2 regions of the Thalassospira sp. Z349TD_5 genome follow, and region 2 is predicted to be linked to the other one. Evidence: riboswitches for the same ligand, from Rfam matches in the RefSeq annotation. Region 2 holds a riboswitch; the other holds the start of a gene.
The links. Region 2 has a riboswitch for glycine ahead of gcvT (glycine cleavage system aminomethyltransferase GcvT). Riboswitches for the same ligand answer to the same signal wherever they lie in the genome.
Positions count from the first base shown of each region.

Region 1: linked by a shared signal. The riboswitch ahead of AC0VXT_RS02010 (L-serine ammonia-lyase) and the one ahead of gcvT (glycine cleavage system aminomethyltransferase GcvT) in region 2 are both predicted to bind glycine.

Region 1 covers NZ_CM149654.1:428,051-437,554, reverse strand. Annotated here, with positions in the region: gene AC0VXT_RS02030 (nicotinate-nucleotide adenylyltransferase) at 1-444, shown strand, start outside; gene rsfS (ribosome silencing factor) at 502-891, shown strand; gene rlmH (23S rRNA (pseudouridine(1915)-N(3))-methyltransferase RlmH) at 1,030-1,488, shown strand; gene AC0VXT_RS02015 (dihydrofolate reductase family protein) at 1,630-2,163, opposite strand; gene AC0VXT_RS02010 (L-serine ammonia-lyase) at 2,325-3,767, opposite strand; glycine riboswitch at 3,971-4,065, opposite strand; gene gpmI (2,3-bisphosphoglycerate-independent phosphoglycerate mutase) at 4,352-5,944, shown strand; gene AC0VXT_RS02000 (murein hydrolase activator EnvC family protein) at 5,958-7,295, shown strand; gene AC0VXT_RS01995 (S41 family peptidase) at 7,292-8,593, shown strand; gene AC0VXT_RS01990 (divergent polysaccharide deacetylase family protein) at 8,628-9,504, shown strand, end outside.
Region 2 covers NZ_CM149654.1:3,808,523-3,818,026, forward strand. Annotated here, with positions in the region: gene AC0VXT_RS17570 (protein phosphatase CheZ) at 1-643, opposite strand, end outside; gene gcvPB (aminomethyl-transferring glycine dehydrogenase subunit GcvPB) at 848-2,344, opposite strand; gene gcvPA (aminomethyl-transferring glycine dehydrogenase subunit GcvPA) at 2,341-3,696, opposite strand; gene gcvH (glycine cleavage system protein GcvH) at 3,699-4,070, opposite strand; gene gcvT (glycine cleavage system aminomethyltransferase GcvT) at 4,144-5,256, opposite strand; glycine riboswitch at 5,316-5,416, opposite strand; glycine riboswitch at 5,420-5,520, opposite strand; gene AC0VXT_RS17595 (hypothetical protein) at 5,611-6,165, opposite strand; gene ispH (4-hydroxy-3-methylbut-2-enyl diphosphate reductase) at 6,422-7,369, shown strand; gene AC0VXT_RS17605 (homoserine kinase) at 7,408-8,376, shown strand; gene rnhA (ribonuclease HI) at 8,389-8,841, shown strand; gene AC0VXT_RS17615 (putative bifunctional diguanylate cyclase/phosphodiesterase) at 9,083-9,504, shown strand, end outside.

The DNA of each region.
Region 1 (9,504 bases), 1.2 Mb from region 2:
AAGTCGCGCGATGGCATGGCTGACCTCGCAGATCGCTTTGATTCTGCACGAATGATGGCAAAGCATCCCCGCATTGTGGTTTCTGCAATTGAAACCGAACTCGGAACCCGTTATACGGCGGATACTCTTGCAGCCTTGCAACGTCGTTTTACCCAAACACGATTTGTTTGGCTGATGGGAGCAGACAATCTGGCCCAGTTCCATAAATGGAAATGGTGGAACAGGTTGATTTTGCATGCTCCCATTGCGGTTATCGACCGTGAAGGGTATTCTAACAAGGCATTGTCCGGGACCGCTGCGCGCCGTATGGAACGTTGGCGCATCCCGATGGACAAGGCGGGTTTGCTGGCCGATCTAAATGTTCCGGCCTGGGTATACCTGCCAATCAAGCGCCATCCGGCATCTTCGACCGCAATTCGCGCCGAAGGCAGATGGCAGGTGTAAGCAACGCGGTGAATTTTGCTGTCGGCGACATGCCGGGGCATCCCGCGGAAAATTAAGGTGGCGACCATAGGTACCGCAAAAACAACTCTGAACCCGAGCGAAATGCTTTCGCTGATCCAGAGTACTCTCGCAGAAGACAAGGCCGAAGACATTGTCACCATCGAACTGACCGACAAGACGTCGATTGCAGATCACATGATCATTGCAACCGGTTCATCGTCACGTCGTGTAGCTTCCATGGCCGAACATATTGTCGAAGCCATCAAAGCCGCTGGACAAGGCCGCGCTGCCGCCGAAGGCAAAGAACAGGGTGACTGGGTGCTGGTTGATACCGGCGACGTCATTGTTCATCTGTTCCGCTCGGAAGTACGTGCGTTCTACAACATCGAAGAGATGTGGGGCGTTGAAAATCCGGCACTCAAACAGCAGGCCGCGCGACTGTATTAACAGTCAGCACCCTTTGTTTGGGCATGTCGCTGGCCTGCGTGCAATCAGGCGGTTGCACGCAGTATCGGCTTCATACTGCGCGATGTTGTCAAGACGACACTCAAGATAACGGCCCGGTCAAAGGTCTGGATAAAACGTATGCAAATTACTCTTGCTGCTGTGGGCCGCATGAAATCCGGCCCGGAAAAAGACCTGTTTGACCATTATGCCGCGCGCCTTCGCTGGCCATTCGTTGTCCGCGAAGTCGAAGAAAAGAAAAAACTTCCCCCCAATCAGCTTAAAGACCGTGAAGCAGAACTTCTGCTGGGCCTCATCCCTGACAACGCGTTCGTTGTCGCCCTTGATGAACGCGGCAAGGAATATGGATCGATCGAGTTTTCCCAAAAACTTGAAGGCTGGATTGACCAATATGCCGGCAATATCGCATTCGTGATTGGCGGAGCAGACGGGCACGGGCCCGCCTTGAAATCGCGCGCCAATACGCTTTGGTCGCTAGGTAAGGCCACATGGCCTCATATGCTGGTACGCGCCCTGATCGCCGAACAGCTTTTCCGCGCCCACGCCATCCAGACCAACCATCCCTACCACCGCGAATAATCTACCCCGGCGGCTTAAACTTCGTTCATTACACTCGCGAAAAGAAAACTGCGGCGGGTGATGAAACAGGCACGCCTGAGCAAAGATCATAAAACAGGAATCGCACCAGAACGGCTTGGCTCCGGCGCGATTTCTCGTTTTTTAATGCAATCCGTATTGGGAACGGACAACCCCTGAATTATAGCGCTCGGTGGCCAGCAATTTCGGCTTAATCCCACCTGCATCCTGACCGAACAACGAAATCCCCTGTCCGAGAACTTCGGGAACCGTAAAAATATCAAGCTGGTCAGCAAAACCACCAAACAGGAACTGTGTCACCACAGATCCCCCACCAACGATCCAGATGTCACCATCATCAGCCCGGTTGCTCCGCAACTGATCAACCAGTTCGATGATACTGCCACCATAGGCCTCTGTATTGACGGGCCGGTCTTTTGGCAATTCACGGGATGTCAAAACGATGGTGCGACAGTCCTCATACGGCCAGTCGCCAAATTGCATGACCTGATCAAAGGTCTTCCGGCCAATAATCAAGGTCCCGACGGTGTCCAGAAAGCTATCAAAATCGAATTCGGCCGGATCATATTGATCCAGCCAGTTGACCGCACCATTGGCACGCGCGATAAAGCCATCCAGACTGACCGCAATGTAAATGCGGAACAGCTTTTTGCTCATGTGTTTATATCCAACCTTTGGTGGGGTCTTTGCCCCTTTTCCCTCAATCAAGCATAGCAGATTGCCAACCAACGATGGCAACAAAGAGGCCGGACACATCAATGCCTCCGAACATCACATCCGAAGGCATTGATTTGACACCCTATTCTTCCGAACAGCTTTTAGCACTCAACAACGTTCACATTAACCGCAAGGCCGCCCTGGCTGGTTTCCTTGTACTTACTTTGCATGTCGAGTCCCGTCTGGCGCATGGTTTCGATCACCTTATCAAGTGACACTGTGTGCTGCCCATCACCGCGCAGCGCCAGCCGGGCTGCATTGATCGCCTTAACCGCCCCCATGGTATTGCGTTCGATGCAGGGCACCTGCACAAGCCCGCCAATCGGGTCGCAGGTCAGACCAAGATTATGCTCCATACCAATTTCGGCGGCATTCTCAACTTGTTCTGGCGTTCCGCCCATGACCGCACACAAAGCCCCGGCCGCCATTGAACAGGCAACCCCGACCTCACCCTGGCAGCCAACCTCAGCAGCCGAAATCGATGCACGTTTTTTATAGATTGATCCAATCGCCGCTGCCGTCAGAAGAAACTCACGAATTTTAATCTGGCTGGCATTGGCCCCGAACCGTTCGTAATAGCGCAGCACCGCCGGAATAACCCCGGCTGCCCCGTTGGTCGGTGCGGTCACAACCCGCCCACCCGCAGCATTTTCTTCGTTCACCGCCAGCGCATAAAGATTAACCCAGTCGATCACGGTCAGCGGATCGCGAAGGCCCGCTTCGGGTTTGTCGGTCAATTCATGATAAAGCTTGCTGGCCCGGCGTTTGACTTTTAATCCACCGGGCAAGATACCATCGGTTTTGCAGCCCCGATCAATGCAGGCCATCATCGCGCCGTGCACTCGATCAAGAAATTCAATGGTTTCCTCAGCGACCCGCCAGCTTTGCTCGTTGGCCATCATGATGTCGGAAATCGACTTTCCTTCACGCTTACAGATCGCCATCAGCTCATCGGCTGATGAAAACGGGAATGGCAGGGTAATGTTATCGCCAGAATATTCCGCCCCGCGATCATCGCCAGACACAATAAACCCACCACCGACCGAAAAATATTCCTGTGCGTGGATTTTAACCCCATCACCGTCAAAGGCGGTAATGCGCATGCCGTTGGGATGTTGCGGCAGGGTCTCGGCAAAATGAAAAACCAGATTGGTATCGCGGTTAAACGCCACCGCATGCTGCCCATACAGTGAAAGCTGCTTATTGGCGTCAATCGCGGCAATGGTTGGGGGAATTTGGTCGGGATCGATGCTGCGCGGCCGCTGCCCGCAAAGCCCCATAATCACCGCCGTATCTGTCGCATGACCTTTGCCGGTCAGGGCAAGTGACCCATACAAATCGACAATCACACTGCCTGTCTTGGCCAAAAGATTGCGTGCTTCAAGCTCAAGACAAAACCGGTACCCCGCACGCATCGGGCCAACCGTATGCGAACTCGATGGTCCGATCCCAATGGTATAAAGATCAACAACAGACAGGTTTACGTCATGTGATGATCTGCCTTGCGATCCCGAAGAGGGATCGGTGGCGGGAACATTGGTCATAAAGGGCCTCCTTCACGGCTCTTGAACGCGCGAAAAGTCGCGCCGTTTGCGAACCGGTGTCTCGCCCCCTCTGTCCCTTGACCTGAGATTGTACCCCTGCTTGCAAAAACAATGTTTCTGCCAACCGGATTTCATCCTTCGGTGGAATCCGAACATCGCCCTGATATGATAGATGCGACTTTCTTTTTCTCTCTCCAGAGCCTCAATCCGCGACGGTCCATCTGCCTGAGAGTTTTTTGGGGCTATTGCTCCTTCGGCGCCGACCACCGCAATGGTCGAACTCTCCCGTCACGGTACGAGATGCCATAAATGTCACCTCTGAGGATCACCGTTGTCGGCAAGAGTATCCGCGCCATGCCCCCCTGTCAAAAAGCAGCTTTGCACCTGCAAAAAATTCACCTGTCGGGTGGCTGCTATCACAGGGGTTTCATGCTAAATTGCCGCTATCGAACATTTTCCTGATGTGATTGACGGCTGTCCCACCCAGTGCGCACAACAGGATTTCTGGCGAACCATCCTGTAAGTCACCATATTTACAGGAAATTCAGCCTTTATCTGTATCAGTATTCTTATCTGTGGGGTTTATGAACGTGACTGAGTTGAATTCCGTAAAGCGCCCGCGTCCTGTGGTGCTGTGCATTCTGGACGGCTGGGGATATCGTGAAGAAACCAAGGACAACGCTGTTGCCTTGGCCAACACGCCTGTCTGGGATGAACTTTATGCTACCTATCCAACCGGTTTTTTAAAGGCCTGTGGTCTGGATGTTGGCCTGCCCGAGGGTCAGATGGGCAATTCGGAAGTCGGTCACATGAACCTGGGGGCTGGTCGTGTTGTCATGCAGGAGTTGCCCAAAATTGACGAAGCCGTCAAAACCGGTTCCATCGCCAACACCGATGCGGTCAAAAAAGTCATCGCCAAACTGACCGACAGCAAAGGCGTTTGCCACATCGCAGGTCTCCTGTCGGACGGTGGGGTTCATTCCCATCAGGTCCATATGGCGGCCTTGGCAAAGATTATTGCGAGGGCTGGGATTCCAGTCAAAATCCATGCATATCTTGATGGGCGCGATACCGCACCTAAAAGTGCCGCCAAGTTCCTTGAGAAATTCCGCGCCCTTCTTGGCGATGCCAATGTTGAAATTGCCACGGTGACCGGTCGCTATTACGCGATGGACCGTGACAATCGCTGGGAACGTGTCAGTCAGGCCTATTTTGCAATGGTGCAGGGCAAAAATTACGCAGATGGCCACACCGCGCAAAGTGCCGAAGCTGCGATTAAGGCCGCATATGACGCCGACACCACCGATGAGTTTGTCCTGCCGACTGTGATTGGTGATTTTGACGGAATCAAGGATGGTGATGGTCTGTTGATGACCAATTTCCGTGCGGACCGCGCGCGTGAAATTCTGGCCGCCCTCTGTGCGCCGGAATTTGACGGGTTTGATCGTGGCACGCCGGTCAACTTCGCCGTTGCCGCGGGTATGGTCGAATATTCATCGGCCCATGCGGCCTATATGGATGCGATTTACCCGCCACAGGTTCTGCCAAATATCTTTGGCGAAGTCGTTTCCAAGGCGGGGCTCAAACAGCTCCGCATTGCGGAAACCGAAAAATATCCGCATGTATCGTTCTTCTTTAACGGCGGTGAAGAACAGGTATTTGAGGGCGAAGACCGCATTCTGGTGGCATCGCCTAAGGTCGCAACCTATGACCTCCAACCTGAAATGTCCGCCCCGGAAGTAACCGAAAAACTGGTTGCCGCAATCAAGGCAGAAACCTATGACGCGATTATCCTCAATTTCGCCAATCCCGATATGGTTGGCCATAGCGGCATTCTGAGCGCCGCGATGAAAGCCGCCGAAGCGGTCGACACCTGCCTTGGGCAAGTAATTGACGCGATCAAATCGGTTGGCGGGGTTGCGTTTGTGACCGCCGACCACGGCAATTGCGAAGTCATGGTCAACCCGGAAACCGGCGAACCACACACCGCCCATACGCTTAATCTGGTGCCGACCATTCTTGTTAACGGTCCAGAAGGGGTAACGCTTGAAAATGGGCGTCTTGCCGATGTCGCACCGACATTGCTGCAACTGCTTGGTGTTGCCCAACCTGATGAGATGACCGGCACGCCCTTGCTTAAGGGTCTGAAAGGACATGATGCGCTTCTTGCGAGCTAAGACAGCTTCAAAGATGTCCCTGCCTGCGCTGGCTGCTTTTGCAGTTCTGGTTGCAGGCGGGGCAGCGCCTTCTTTTGCCCAATCGCTGCAAAAGGTTGATCGTAAACTTGATCAGCTTGAAAATCAGCTTTCCGAACAGCAAAAACAGGAAGAATTCCTGTCGCGTAAATCGCGTGAGTTGTGGACCGAAGAACAAGCCCTGCAATCCGAAGCCATTTCGGTTGCACGCCGCACCCAGCGGCTTGAAACGACCCTGACCGACCTTGAAGACCAGCTCGAAACGCTTGAGGCACGTGAAAAACGTGCCAATACCAGCCTAGAAGACAAGGCCGGGCAATATGCCCGCATTCTGATGGCGCTTCAGCGGCTTTCAACCACCCCGCCCGAGGCCGTGATTGCGCTGCCAACATCGCCGCAAGATACGCTGCGGTCTGCGGTTCTGTTAAAGGCCGCCCTGCCCGGTGTTGAACAGCATGCCCGTGATTTGCGCAACGAACTGCATGACATCTCGACATTGCGCGCTGACATCCGCGACCGCCGTGAAGAAATGGCAACGGCAACCGCCGCACTACAACAAGAACGCGGATCCCTTGCCGCGTTACTTGATGAAAAACGCCGTTTACGGTCGGAAACTGAGGCAGAAGCCCGCGAAGCCGCCAAAGCCGTCAGCAAGCTTGCCGACGAGGCAAAGTCACTTGGTGACCTGTTGGCGACCTTGCGTACACGCGCCGAAGGGCTGCCGATACCACGCATGCGCCCGGACGAGCAGATCAAACAACAGCCCGAACCACAATTAGCCAAGCGCACCGAACCCGATAGTGATACGCTGGGCTCCTCGACAATTGCGAAAAATGAACCACCCAAACCACCCGCCGAAAAGGGCAATGCCTCCAGTGCGGAAAGTGCGGATGACGAAAAGTTTGCGGTTGGCAGTTCCATCACATTGGCGCGCGGCCATTTGCGCATGCCCGTCAGTGGCAAAGTCGTCACACTGTTTGGTGAAAAATCACGTGGGCCCGACGGTTTAACCGTCGCCCGGTCGAAGGGGATCGAGATCAGCACACGCGAAAATGCGCAGGTTGTCTCCCCTTTTGACGGTAAAGTTGTCTTTTCTGGTCCTTTCCGCGGTTACGGTCGCCTCTTGATTATCGAACACGGCGAAGGATACCATAGTCTTATCGCCGGTTTTGATCGGCTCGACAGTGTGGTAGGACAATATGTGTTGGCTGGCGAACCTGTTGGTATTATGGGTGAAACTGCGCCAAAACTGTATCTGGAGATGCGTCAGGACGGAGAAGCGATTAATCCGCTTCCGTGGCTGGCCTCGAAAAACGGCAAGGTAAGTGGATGAAAACCTCTCGATTGGCAGTACTCGCTCTCGCGACCGGCATGACTTTCGGCCTTGCGTCGCCTAGTTTGGCGCAGTCTTCAAGCTCCTCGGCCGAGACCTATCGCCTGTTGAACCTGTTTGGCGATGTTTTTGAACAGGTCAAAACAAAATATGTCGAAAAAGTCGATGATAAGCAGCTTATAGAAGCCGCTATCAACGGCATGCTGACATCTCTTGATCCGCATTCCTCTTATCTGAACATGGATAATTTCGAGGAAATGCAGGTCAACACGCGCGGCGAGTTCGGCGGGCTTGGCATCGAAGTCACGATGGAAGAAGGCTTTGTCAAAGTCATCTCGCCAATCTATGACACGCCTGCTGAGAAGGCCGGTCTGCAGCCGGGCGATTTCATCACCCATATTGATGGTACCGCCATCCGTGGTAAAACACTGAACGATGCCGTCGAGATGATGCGTGGCAAGGTCAATACCGACATCATTCTGACCATCATCCGCAAGGGTGAACAGGCCCCGTTCGATGTCACCCTGACCCGGGCCGTGATCAAAATCCAATCGGTCCGCGCCGAAGTCAAAGAAGAGATCGGCTATATCCGGATCACCAAGTTTAACGAACAAACCTTTAGCGGACTGCAGCGCGCCATTGGCGACATGCGCGATCAGATCGGCCCTGAAATCAAGGGACTGGTGATTGACATGCGCAACAATCCGGGCGGTTTGCTTGATCAGGCAATTTCGGTTTCCGATGCGTTTCTTGATAAGGGTGAAATTGTCTCTACCCGTCCGCGCGACACGGAAAACACCGAACGCTATAACGCCCGCACTGGCGATCTGGCCGAGGGCCTACCGATGGTTGTTCTGATCAATGACGGGTCTGCTTCGGCATCTGAAATTGTTGCCGGTGCGCTCCAGGATCATCGCCGTGCCGTGATCATGGGCACACGCAGCTTTGGCAAGGGATCGGTGCAAACCATCCTGCCGATGCCGGGCAACGTCGCCCTTCGTCTGACGACAGCGCGCTATTACACCCCGTCTGGAAAATCCATTCAGGAAGTCGGTATCGTACCTGACATCATCGTCCCGCAGGCCCGCGTCGAAAGCATCGAAAGCGATGTACGTCGCTCCGAAGCATCGCTCAGTGGCGCATTGCGCAATGAAGATGAAGGCACCTCAGATGCGGAAAAGGATGCAAATTCCCGCCGCGATGATGCCGAACAGCTTGCGATTGACGATTATCAGCTGTCGCGTGCGCTGGACATGATTAGGGGCATTTCCCTGTTTGGTCCGCGCCCGCAAGGTTAAGGACCAAAACGGCATCGTGAGAGACTGACAAGTCGTGTTCAGGAAAATCCTAAATTCTTTGCCGTTCGGTAAGAAAAAGAACGGCGATTTCGACGAGGACGTGGCCGATGATATGGCTGATGACCTCGACGATGGGATGAACGACGCCATGTCGGATGCGGATAACGCCGCATCCGACGGCGTTGACGAAGACGACCTTCTGTTCAGCGAATTGCCGATTGAAGTTCAGGTCAAGAAAATGCCAAAGCGCCCGAAATCGCGGCGCAGCTGGCTGTCTAAACTTCTGATCATCACGCTTTTCATATTCCCGTTTGGCGCAACAGCTGTTGCCATGATCCCGGTTCTTGATCCTGAAACCGGATGGCGCCTGTTCCATCTTGGCGGTCCCAAGGCCACCGTTGCAGTGCCTGGATCCGAACGTGAACTTCAGGAAGAAATTTCGCGCGGCGTTCAGGATGTTCAGGATCGTGATCGCGCAGCCCAAGACGCAACCGCGCCAGACGGCACACCTGAAAACGGACAAACTTCAGACGATATCGCCAATCAGCTCGAGGGTGTGTCTGATTTGATCGGCGCTCCCAACCAAGATGGCACTACAGGCGACAGTACGCAGCCAACCCCCGAAGAACTCGCGGCCCTGATCGCAGAAGAAGGCGCAATTGACGATCCGATTGAACCTGATCCCTTGCGCCCGGCCCCTGTGCCTGGCCTTGACGAAGAAGGAAGCTTTGGCCGAATTCCACGGATTGGGGATGATGGGACAACCCCGTTTGACGCCTATAAACGTCCCTTTGAAACCGTCGAGAATCAGCCTTATGTCGCCATCATCCTGACCGGTGTGGGTTTGAATACAGCCCGTACAGAGGCTGCCATCAATGATCTGCCACTGAACATCTCTTTGGGGATTTCAC
Region 2 (9,504 bases):
CGGCGACAAAATCACTCGGCGCCGAATTCTTCAATGTCATTGCCAGATCGTCGATCTGCTCCGCAGACTCAAGGATCGTATGAGTTGCCATCTCCGTATCCTTGACGATAGCGTCAAGCTCGGTCGCGGCACTCATGAACCGGTCATCCTGCGCCTTTGGATGGCGAAGTGACGCAATCTGAACCTTGGCCTTATGGATGTGCTCGTTCATTTCCTCGATCTGGGTCCGGATCAGTTCCAGATCGTCACTATCGGGTTCAGATGCCCCCGGCCGGTTTGAATGGCTGAAGTTACTTGAAACCGGCTCAGGCAACACATCCATTGGCGCATCGTTTGAGGCAACCGGTGCTGCCATGCCGCCTGCGTCCGGGGAGCCTGCCAATTGCCCGCTATTTCCAACAGCATCGCGCAACTGCCCGACTTCCGCACGCAACGCCCGGATTTCATCAAGAACGGCCTGATTGATCCCCGACGTATCCTCAGGGACATGTGATGGTGATGGTGACGGCAATGCTTCACCCGCCCCGATACCACTTTCAAGAGTAGGGTCAAAAAACGAATCCGACCAGTCTTCGCCCCCCCCACCCGAACGTTCTTTTAACCGGCGTTCGGCGGTAAACACTTTTTGTACGCGACGCGACATGATTGAATTCAAACCTCCGGCAATGGGCATTCGCCCTATCGCACTATCCCCAAACTTAACCCACCGGGCTCCGTTCATTACAATTCGAACAAGTATAAGGGTTGAGATTGCGACAAGTCCAATGAGTTTCAAGAACAAGTCCTTGAAAAAGAACACCCCGACCATCTGGCCGGGGTGCTTTTAACTGCCGCTCTGCGTTGTGTATCAAGCCGTTTCCGGCATCCAGCGCAAAACAGGTTTTCTTGCTGCTGCCGTTTCGTCAAGGCGACGACGCGGCGTCAAATACGGCGCATTCTTGAAGAATTCCGCATCTCCGGCCTGTGCTTTGGCCGTCAAAGACAGAACAGCATCACAGAACTGATCAATCGATTCTTTGGTTTCCGTTTCGGTCGGTTCGACCAAAAGTGCACCATGCACCACCAGCGGGAAATACATCGTCATCGGGTGGAAGCCCTCGTCGATGATTGCCTTGGCAAGATCAAGGGTCGAAACCCCGGTATCCTTGAGGAACCCATCGTCAAACAGCGCTTCGTGCATGCAATATCCCGGGTATGCGACGCTGAGCTTGTCTTTCAGACGTGCCAGCAGATAGTTCGCATTAAGAACCGCATCACCAGATGCCTGACGCAGACCATCAGAACCATGGCTTTTCATATAGGCCAGTGCCCGGATGAACATGCCCATCTGACCGTGGAACCCTTTCAGGCGACCAAACGGCTTGGTGCCGTCATTTTCGTCGGCAGTTTCCACCAGACGGAACCCGTCCTCGGTACGCACCACATACGGGATCGGCGCAAACGGTGCGAGTGCATCAGAAAACACAACCGGCCCTGAACCCGGACCACCACCGCCATGCGGGGTCGAGAAAGTTTTATGCAGGTTGATATGCATGGCATCAATGCCAAGATCAGCCGGGCGGACCCGACCAACAATGGCGTTGAAATTCGCACCATCGCAATAGAAATAGCCACCCGCGGCATGGACCAGATCGGCAATCTTGCGCACATCACGCTCAAACAACCCACAGGTATTCGGGTTGGTCAGCATGATGCCGGCCACATCATCACCAAGCTTGGCTTCGAATGCGGCCAGATCAACACGGCCGTCTTCAGTTGCCGGAATGGAATCAACCGTAAAGCCACAGGCCGCAGCCGTTGCCGGGTTGGTACCATGTGCGGATTCGGGCACAAGAACACGACGGCGGTTTTCCCCGCGTGCATCAAGGGCTGCACGAATGGCCATCATGCCACACAGCTCCCCTTGCGCACCGGCTGCCGGGGACATGGCAACCGCAGGCATTCCGGTCAGAACCAGCAACCAATGCGCACATTGGTCAATCAGCTCAAGCGCGCCCTGCACCGTGCTTTCAGGCTGCATCGGGTGCAAATCGGCAAGACCGGGCAGACGGGCAACTTTTTCGTTGATGCGCGGGTTATGCTTCATGGTGCATGACCCCAGCGGGAAGAACCCGGAATCAATCCCGAAATTCTTCTGCGACAATCGGGTAAAGTGACGCACCACTTGCGGTTCTGACAGGCCCGGAAGACCGACATTGCTGTCGCGGTCCAAACCGCCAAGACGCGATTTGGTTCCTTTTGGTTCGGGCAGATCAACGCCGGTACGGCCCGCTTGGCCCTGTTCAAAAATCAGTTTTTCTTCAAGAACAAGTCCACGGTTACCGGTATGAGTTGTGAAGATCATGCCAGCGCCTCCTTCAATGCGTCCGCAAGGGTCGCGATGTCTTCGTCTGTGTTGGTTTCCGTCACCGCCACCAGAAGGTAGTTGTCCAAATCCGAACGGTTCGGATACAGACGCGACAGCGGAACGCCCCCAAGAACGCCCTTATCAACCAGAACCTCAAGCACGTCTGCGGCTGGCTTGCTCAGCTTCACGGTAAACTCGTTAAAGAAGCTGTCATTAACCACCGTAACACCGTCAACCGCATCAAGTGCATCGGCGGCCTTGCAGGCGTTTTCGTGGTTCAGGGTCGCCAAACGGCGATAACCATCTTCACCCAAAAGGCTCATATGCACCGTAAAGGCCAACGAACACAGACCCGCATTGGTACAAATGTTCGATGTCGCCTTTTCACGACGGATATGCTGTTCACGGGTCGAAAGGGTCAGAACAAAACCGCGCTTGCCGTCCTGATCGACCGTTTCACCACACAGACGACCGGGCATCTGACGCACCAGTTTCTGGGTTGTGGCAAACAGACCAACATAAGGACCGCCATAGCTCAGCGCGTTGCCGATCGACTGGCCTTCGCCGCACACGATGTCCGCCCCAAAACTGCCCGGTGATTTGATCGCACCAAAGGCAACCGCCTCGGTAAAGACAACCACCAGAAGCGCACCCTTGGCATGGCATACTTCGGCAAGCTGGGTATGGTCCTGAACCCGTCCGAACACATCGGGGTACTGAACCACAACGCAGGCCGTCTGATCATCAATCAGGTCGTCGAGTTCTTCGACCGTTGCCTGCTGTTCGGGATTGCCATCGCGTCCGGCAACTTCGGTATCACTGAACTGGCAATAGGTTTCCGTCACTTCGCGGTAATGCGGATGCACCCCGCCCGACAGCACGGCCTTTTTGCGACGTGTCGCACGGCATGCCATCAAGACCGCCTCGGCACAGGACGTTGCCCCGTCCCACATTGATGCGTTGGCCACATCCATGCCGGTGATCGAGGCAACCTGTGTCTGGAATTCAAACAGATACTGCAACGTGCCTTGGGCGATTTCAGGCTGATACGGGGTATAGGCCGTCAGAAACTCGCCACGCTGGATCACGTAATCAACAGTCGCCGGCACGTGATGGCGATAGGCACCAGCGCCCAAGAAGCTTGGCACACTCGACGCACCAGTATTCTTGGCCGCCAAAGCCATCATGTCGCGTTCGACCTGCATTTCGCCAAGATGGCTTGGCAGATCAACCGGGGCATCAAGTAACGCACCGTCAGGAACGTCATGATAAAGTTCTTCGACTGACGCTGCCCCGATGGTTTCAAGCATCGACGCGCGGTCAGCGCGGGTTAAGGGAAGATAACGCATGCTTACAGACCTTCAACGAAGTCTTTATAGGCTGCTTCATCCATCAGCTCATCAAGCTGGGACTCATCAGTCAGCGACATTCTGAAAAACCAGCCATCCGTTTCCGGGGCTTCGTTGACCAGTGCCGGATTAACGTCAAGATCTTCGTTAATCTCGACAATCTCGCCATCAAGCGGCGCATAAACGTCACTGGCAGCTTTCACAGATTCAACCACTGCCGCATCGCCATCTTTGGTCAGTTTCTTACCAACTTCCGGCAGTTCGACATAAACAATGTCACCAAGCGACTGTTGCGCATAATCGGTAATCCCGATCGTTGCGATGCCGTCTTCAAGTTCAATCCACTCATGTTCCTGCGAGAATTTCTTAGCCATTTTAATTTGTCCCTGTTGATCGATTGTCTGCCAACGCGGCGATCAGCCGCACATTCAAGAAAGAGTACAGCACTTAGCCGCGGAAATAACGATGCGGTGCGAACGGAAGGTCAACAACCTCTGCCGGGCGGGCCTTGCCGCGCACCATAAGATCGACCTTGGTACCCGGTGCGGCAAATTCAATTGCCACATAGCCCATGGCAATCGGTGCATCGACCGTCGGACCAAATCCGCCACTGGTGATTTCACCGATTTCTTCCCCGTCCGTATTAAGGATCGGGGTATGTTCACGCGCCGGTGCCTTGCCTTCGGGTTTGATGCCAACACGTTTGCGGTCTGCACCATGTTCAAGCTGATCAAGGATGACATCCGCCCCCTTGAACCCGCCTTCGGCGCGGCGGCGTTTGTTAATGATCCAGTTCAGATCACCCTCGACCGGGGTCGTGGTCGTGTCGATATCATTTCCATACAGGCAAAGACCGGCCTCAAGACGGAGCGAATCACGCGCGCCAAGACCAATGGCCTCAACCTCATCTTCGCCCAGAAGCTTGCGCGCAAGTTCTTCGGCGCGATCATTTGGTACGGAAATTTCATAGCCATCTTCGCCGGTATAGCCCGACCGGGTGACAAAGCAGGCAATACCCGCAATATCAAGTTCGGCAAAACTCATGAATTTAAGCTCGGTCACGGCCGGGGCAAAACGCGCCAAAACGCTGGCGGCTTCTGGTCCCTGCAACGCCATAAGCGCCCGGTCATCAATTTCTTCAAGCGACACACCATCGCCAAGGTTGGCGCGCATATGGACAATATCGTCATCCTTGCACGCCGCATTGATCACCAAAAACAGGCTGTCGCCCGCATTGGTAATCATAAGGTCATCAAGGATGGTGCCATCATCATTGGTAAAGGCGGAATAGCGGGTGCGACCGGGTTTAAGGATCGCAATATCACCGGGCACAAGCTTTTCAAGCTCGGCCACGCGGTGTTCACCGGTCAGGCGGACCTGCCCCATGTGCGAAACGTCAAAAAGTCCGGCTTTGGCGCGGGTATGAAGATGTTCGCCTTTCACACCCAGCGGGAATTGAACAGGCATGTCATAGCCCGCAAACGGCACCATTTTGCCGCCAAGCTCTACGTGCAGGTCGTGAAGGGCAGTTTTAAGCAGTTCGGTCTGATCATCGGCCATCAAGGTCTCCGGAACAGTGGTTGCGAAACATAGCCGACCAAAGGCCAACCACATTCCCCCTCTGTCTTGGAGCCTGAAAGAATCACAGCCGATTTAGATCATCGGTCTGCTTACATCTTCGGCGAGGCATACATCATAAGATGCTACCTACTTTCCAGAGTCCCATCTCCCCGCGGTCCGTTTGCCTGAGAGTTTCCGGGGTGGTTGCTCCTTCGGCGTCCGCGCAATCCGTTATGGACCGTGGCACTCTCCCACGGGGATCACTTGGGTATGCGTTCTTATACGGATTTCATCCCAAACCGACCAGCCCCTAATTTCGGGCAATCACGGACGGAGGTTTTCAACCCTGATCGGTTATTCTGACCCGAAACGACGGTTATAGTCGAGCTGATCTGAACTGAGCTGGAAGCCCAGGTAAATTTCATATTCCGGCCCGGCCCACACATCAGAAAGCGGCACCGTCAGGGTGACCTGCTCGTCGCGATAGCGCGCAAGATTAAGGTTTTGCGGGAACGGCATGTTCACATCAAAAACCGACTTTTCAACAAAATTTCCGTCCGGATCGCGCAAGGCAACGAAATACTGGAATGTTGCGCCACGGCTCTGGGCTGCGGGTCCAAGTTCGGCGGTGATGATCGGGCTGATGATCACATCAAGCGTCTTGTCATCAAGGTCATAGCCGCAATCGCCCAGATACCCGTTAAACTCGGCTTCGAACATGACATCGGTCAAATCCTTGCCTGCACCATTAAACTGGGTCAGCTTTGCCGTATCCTTTGGCAAATAGGCCGACGGGCATGCCGGTACCGGGACTTCTTCGAACGGATTACTCCCGCACGCGGCCAAAAGCCCCGCAAGCGAGACCATTCCAAATGCACATGTACGTCGCAATCCGTTACCGATCGTCATCCAAGCCTCTATTATACCGTCTGTTTTATGACCATACCCGGTTTCGGGCGGCCCGCGCGCAGTCTATTCTTTCGCCGTGCCGCACACAACCCGCTTCAAACACAGGTTAACAAACAAAACAGGAAACCCATACGTCAAAAGCAATACTCTAAACGTTGCTCAGACATTGCACCGCAAGATCAGGCGGGTTATGTAACGAGAACGTTTAAACAACTGTGCTGAGCGTACCAGCACACATGGAAACTCGGACAGTATCATGTCAGACAAAGCCGAACTTCGGATCGTTCTTGCCAACCCGCGCGGATTTTGTGCCGGGGTTGATCGCGCGATTGAGATTGTGGAAAAGGCGCTCGTAAAATATGGCGCGCCTGTCTATGTCCGACATGAAATCGTTCACAATAAATTCGTCGTTGATCGCCTGCGCGACATGGGCGCTGTTTTCGTTGATGAACTTGATGCGGTTCCTGACGGTGTTCCCGTCATCTTTTCGGCGCACGGCGTTCCCAAATCGGTTCCCGAAGCCGCCGAAAGCCGCAAACTGGAATATCTCGATGCAACCTGTCCGCTGGTGTCCAAAGTCCACCGTGGCGCTGAACGCCATCATGCCGACGGCAAACATATTCTTTTGATCGGTCACGCAGGCCACCCGGAAGTCATCGGCACCATGGGTCAATTGCCACCGGGCAGCATGACCTTGATCGAAACCGAGGAAGACGCCGAAAATCTGGAATATCACACCCCGGAAAACCTTGCCTTTGTCACCCAGACCACGCTGTCGCTCGATGACACCGCGAAAATTATCGAGATTCTTCAGCGGCGGTTCCCGTCCATTTCAGTGCCGAAAAAAGAAGACATTTGTTATGCGACGACCAATCGTCAGCATGCTGTCAAACTGATCGCGGAAAAGACCGAAGCCATTCTGGTACTTGGCGCACCGAACTCGTCAAACTCAAACCGTCTGGTCGAAGTTGCCAAACGCGAAGGATGTGACAAATCGGTTCTGGTTGAACGGGCCAAGGACATCGACTGGTCAACCCTTGAAGGCATCACATCCCTTGGCATCACAGCCGGGGCATCCGCACCGGAAATCCTGGTCGAGGAAGTCATTGATGCCTGTCGTGAACGCTACAACGTCACAATTGAAACCATCACATTGACCGACGAAAATGTGACCTTCAAACTGCCCCGTCAGCTCGCAAGCTGATCTGGTTTCAAACCTAATTCAGGAATATTAAAGACCCAATGGCCGTCTATACCGACGTTTCAGACGAAGATATCTCTCGTTTTGTCGCCGAATACGATATCGGTGATGTCGTTTCGTTCAAGGGCATCGCAGAAGGCGTGGAAAACACCAATTTCCTGCTTCAGACGACCAAGGCACCTTTTATCCTGACCCTGTATGAAAAACGGGTAAACCCGGACGACCTGCCGTTCTATCTCGGGCTGATGGATCATCTGTCGGCCACGGGGCTTAATTGCCCGACCCCGATCCACGGCAAGGATGGTGTTGCGCTGCGTCGCCTGTGCGGTCGCCCGGCTGCCATCACATCCTTCTTGCAGGGCATGTCACCGCGCCGCATCCAGCCGCACCATTGCGCCGGACTTGGCACTGCACTGGCACAGCTCCATACTGCGGGTCTGGGCTTTGAAATGCATCTGCCCAACGCGCTGAGCGTCAAAGGCTGGCGGCCGCTGTTTGAAAGCTGCCAGGAACACGCCGATGATGTTGAACCCGATTTGGGCAAAATGATCGGTGATGAGCTTGATTATCTTGAAGCCAACTGGCCGCATGCCCTACCCAAGGGGGTCATCCATGCCGATCTTTTCCCCGACAATGTGTTTTTCTTCCCCGGCAAGGAAGATGTGTCGGGCCTGATTGATTTCTATTTTGCCTGCAATGACCTTCTGGCTTATGACATCGCCATTTGCATGAATGCGTGGTGCTTTGAACCAGACAGCAGCTTTAACGTCACCAAGGCAAAAAACCTTCTGTCGTATTATGGCAAGGTACGCGGACTTTCCGATGCGGAACTGGCAGCCCTTCCCGTTCTGGCACGCGGGGCCAGCTTGCGGTTCTTGCTGACCCGTCTTTATGACTGGGTCAACACCCCCAAGGACGCATTGGTCACGCCCAAGAACCCCCGCGAATACATCACCAAACTGCGGTTCCATCAACGGGTGGAAAATGCATCGGCCTATGGTCTTGATTAAGGACGTGACGAGATGACTTCAGACGCAACAGACGACAACCACGTCGAGATCTATACCGATGGCGCCTGTAGCGGAAATCCCGGCCCCGGCGGCTGGGGCGCAATCCTGCGCTTTAAGGGTGTCGAAAAAGAACTGTCAGGTGGTGATCCGGAAACCACCAACAACCGCATGGAAATGATGGCCGCGATCAGCGCGCTTGAAGCCCTGAAACGCCCGTGCATCATCAATGTCTATACCGACAGCAGCTATGTCCGTGATGGCATTACCAAATGGATTTTTGGCTGGCAGAAACGCGGTTGGAAAACGGCTGACAAGAAGCCGGTCAAGAACATCGAACTGTGGCAACGCATGCTCGAAGCCTTAAAACCCCATCAGGTCGAATGGCACTGGGTTAAAGGCCACGCCGGCCACCCGGAAAACGAACGCTGCGATGAACTCGCCCGGCTGGCTGTGCCTAAGGTCTGAACCCTAAATAGTGACAAATCCTTACAATTGATGACAAATACTTGAACCTGAACCACTTCACTCCAAAATAGATGGGGTTGGAGAACTTAAGACGTTTATTTATAAGAAAATCAAAATCAAACTTGCGTTTCGACAAGCTTCCGGGTTCATTCAACCCTAACGTAAGGGGTATTGGCCCTCATACCGAGGTCGAGTATTGTAGAGCTTGGCTAGTCGAAAGTGAGTGCCTAGGAGAATACGTTTGTCGCGCGGATCATACGGCTTTTTACAAAGCAAGTCGCTTAGCAGCCGGTTGCTATTCATAGCATTGCCGCTGGTTTCGATGTTCTCGCTCGCGCTGTTTGTCGTGTTCGGGTACGTCAGCTACAAGGTTTTGCGCGATGATTTGAACGGCAAAGTCGAACAAACCGCCGACATTAACGCGCGCGTGCTGGCCACACCGTTCTGGTATCTTGATGTTGATAATATCGAATCTGCACTGAACGCCATGGCGCGTGATAGCGACATCGTTGCTGTACAGGCCCTTGGCGCCGACGGAACCGAATTTGCCCATACTGGCGTTTCCCAATCCGAACTGGCCGATACGCTGCGCCTGTCGCGCCGAGTCTATTTTGAACGAAATAATGTTCGCCACGACGTTGGTGAACTGGTGATCTATTTCAC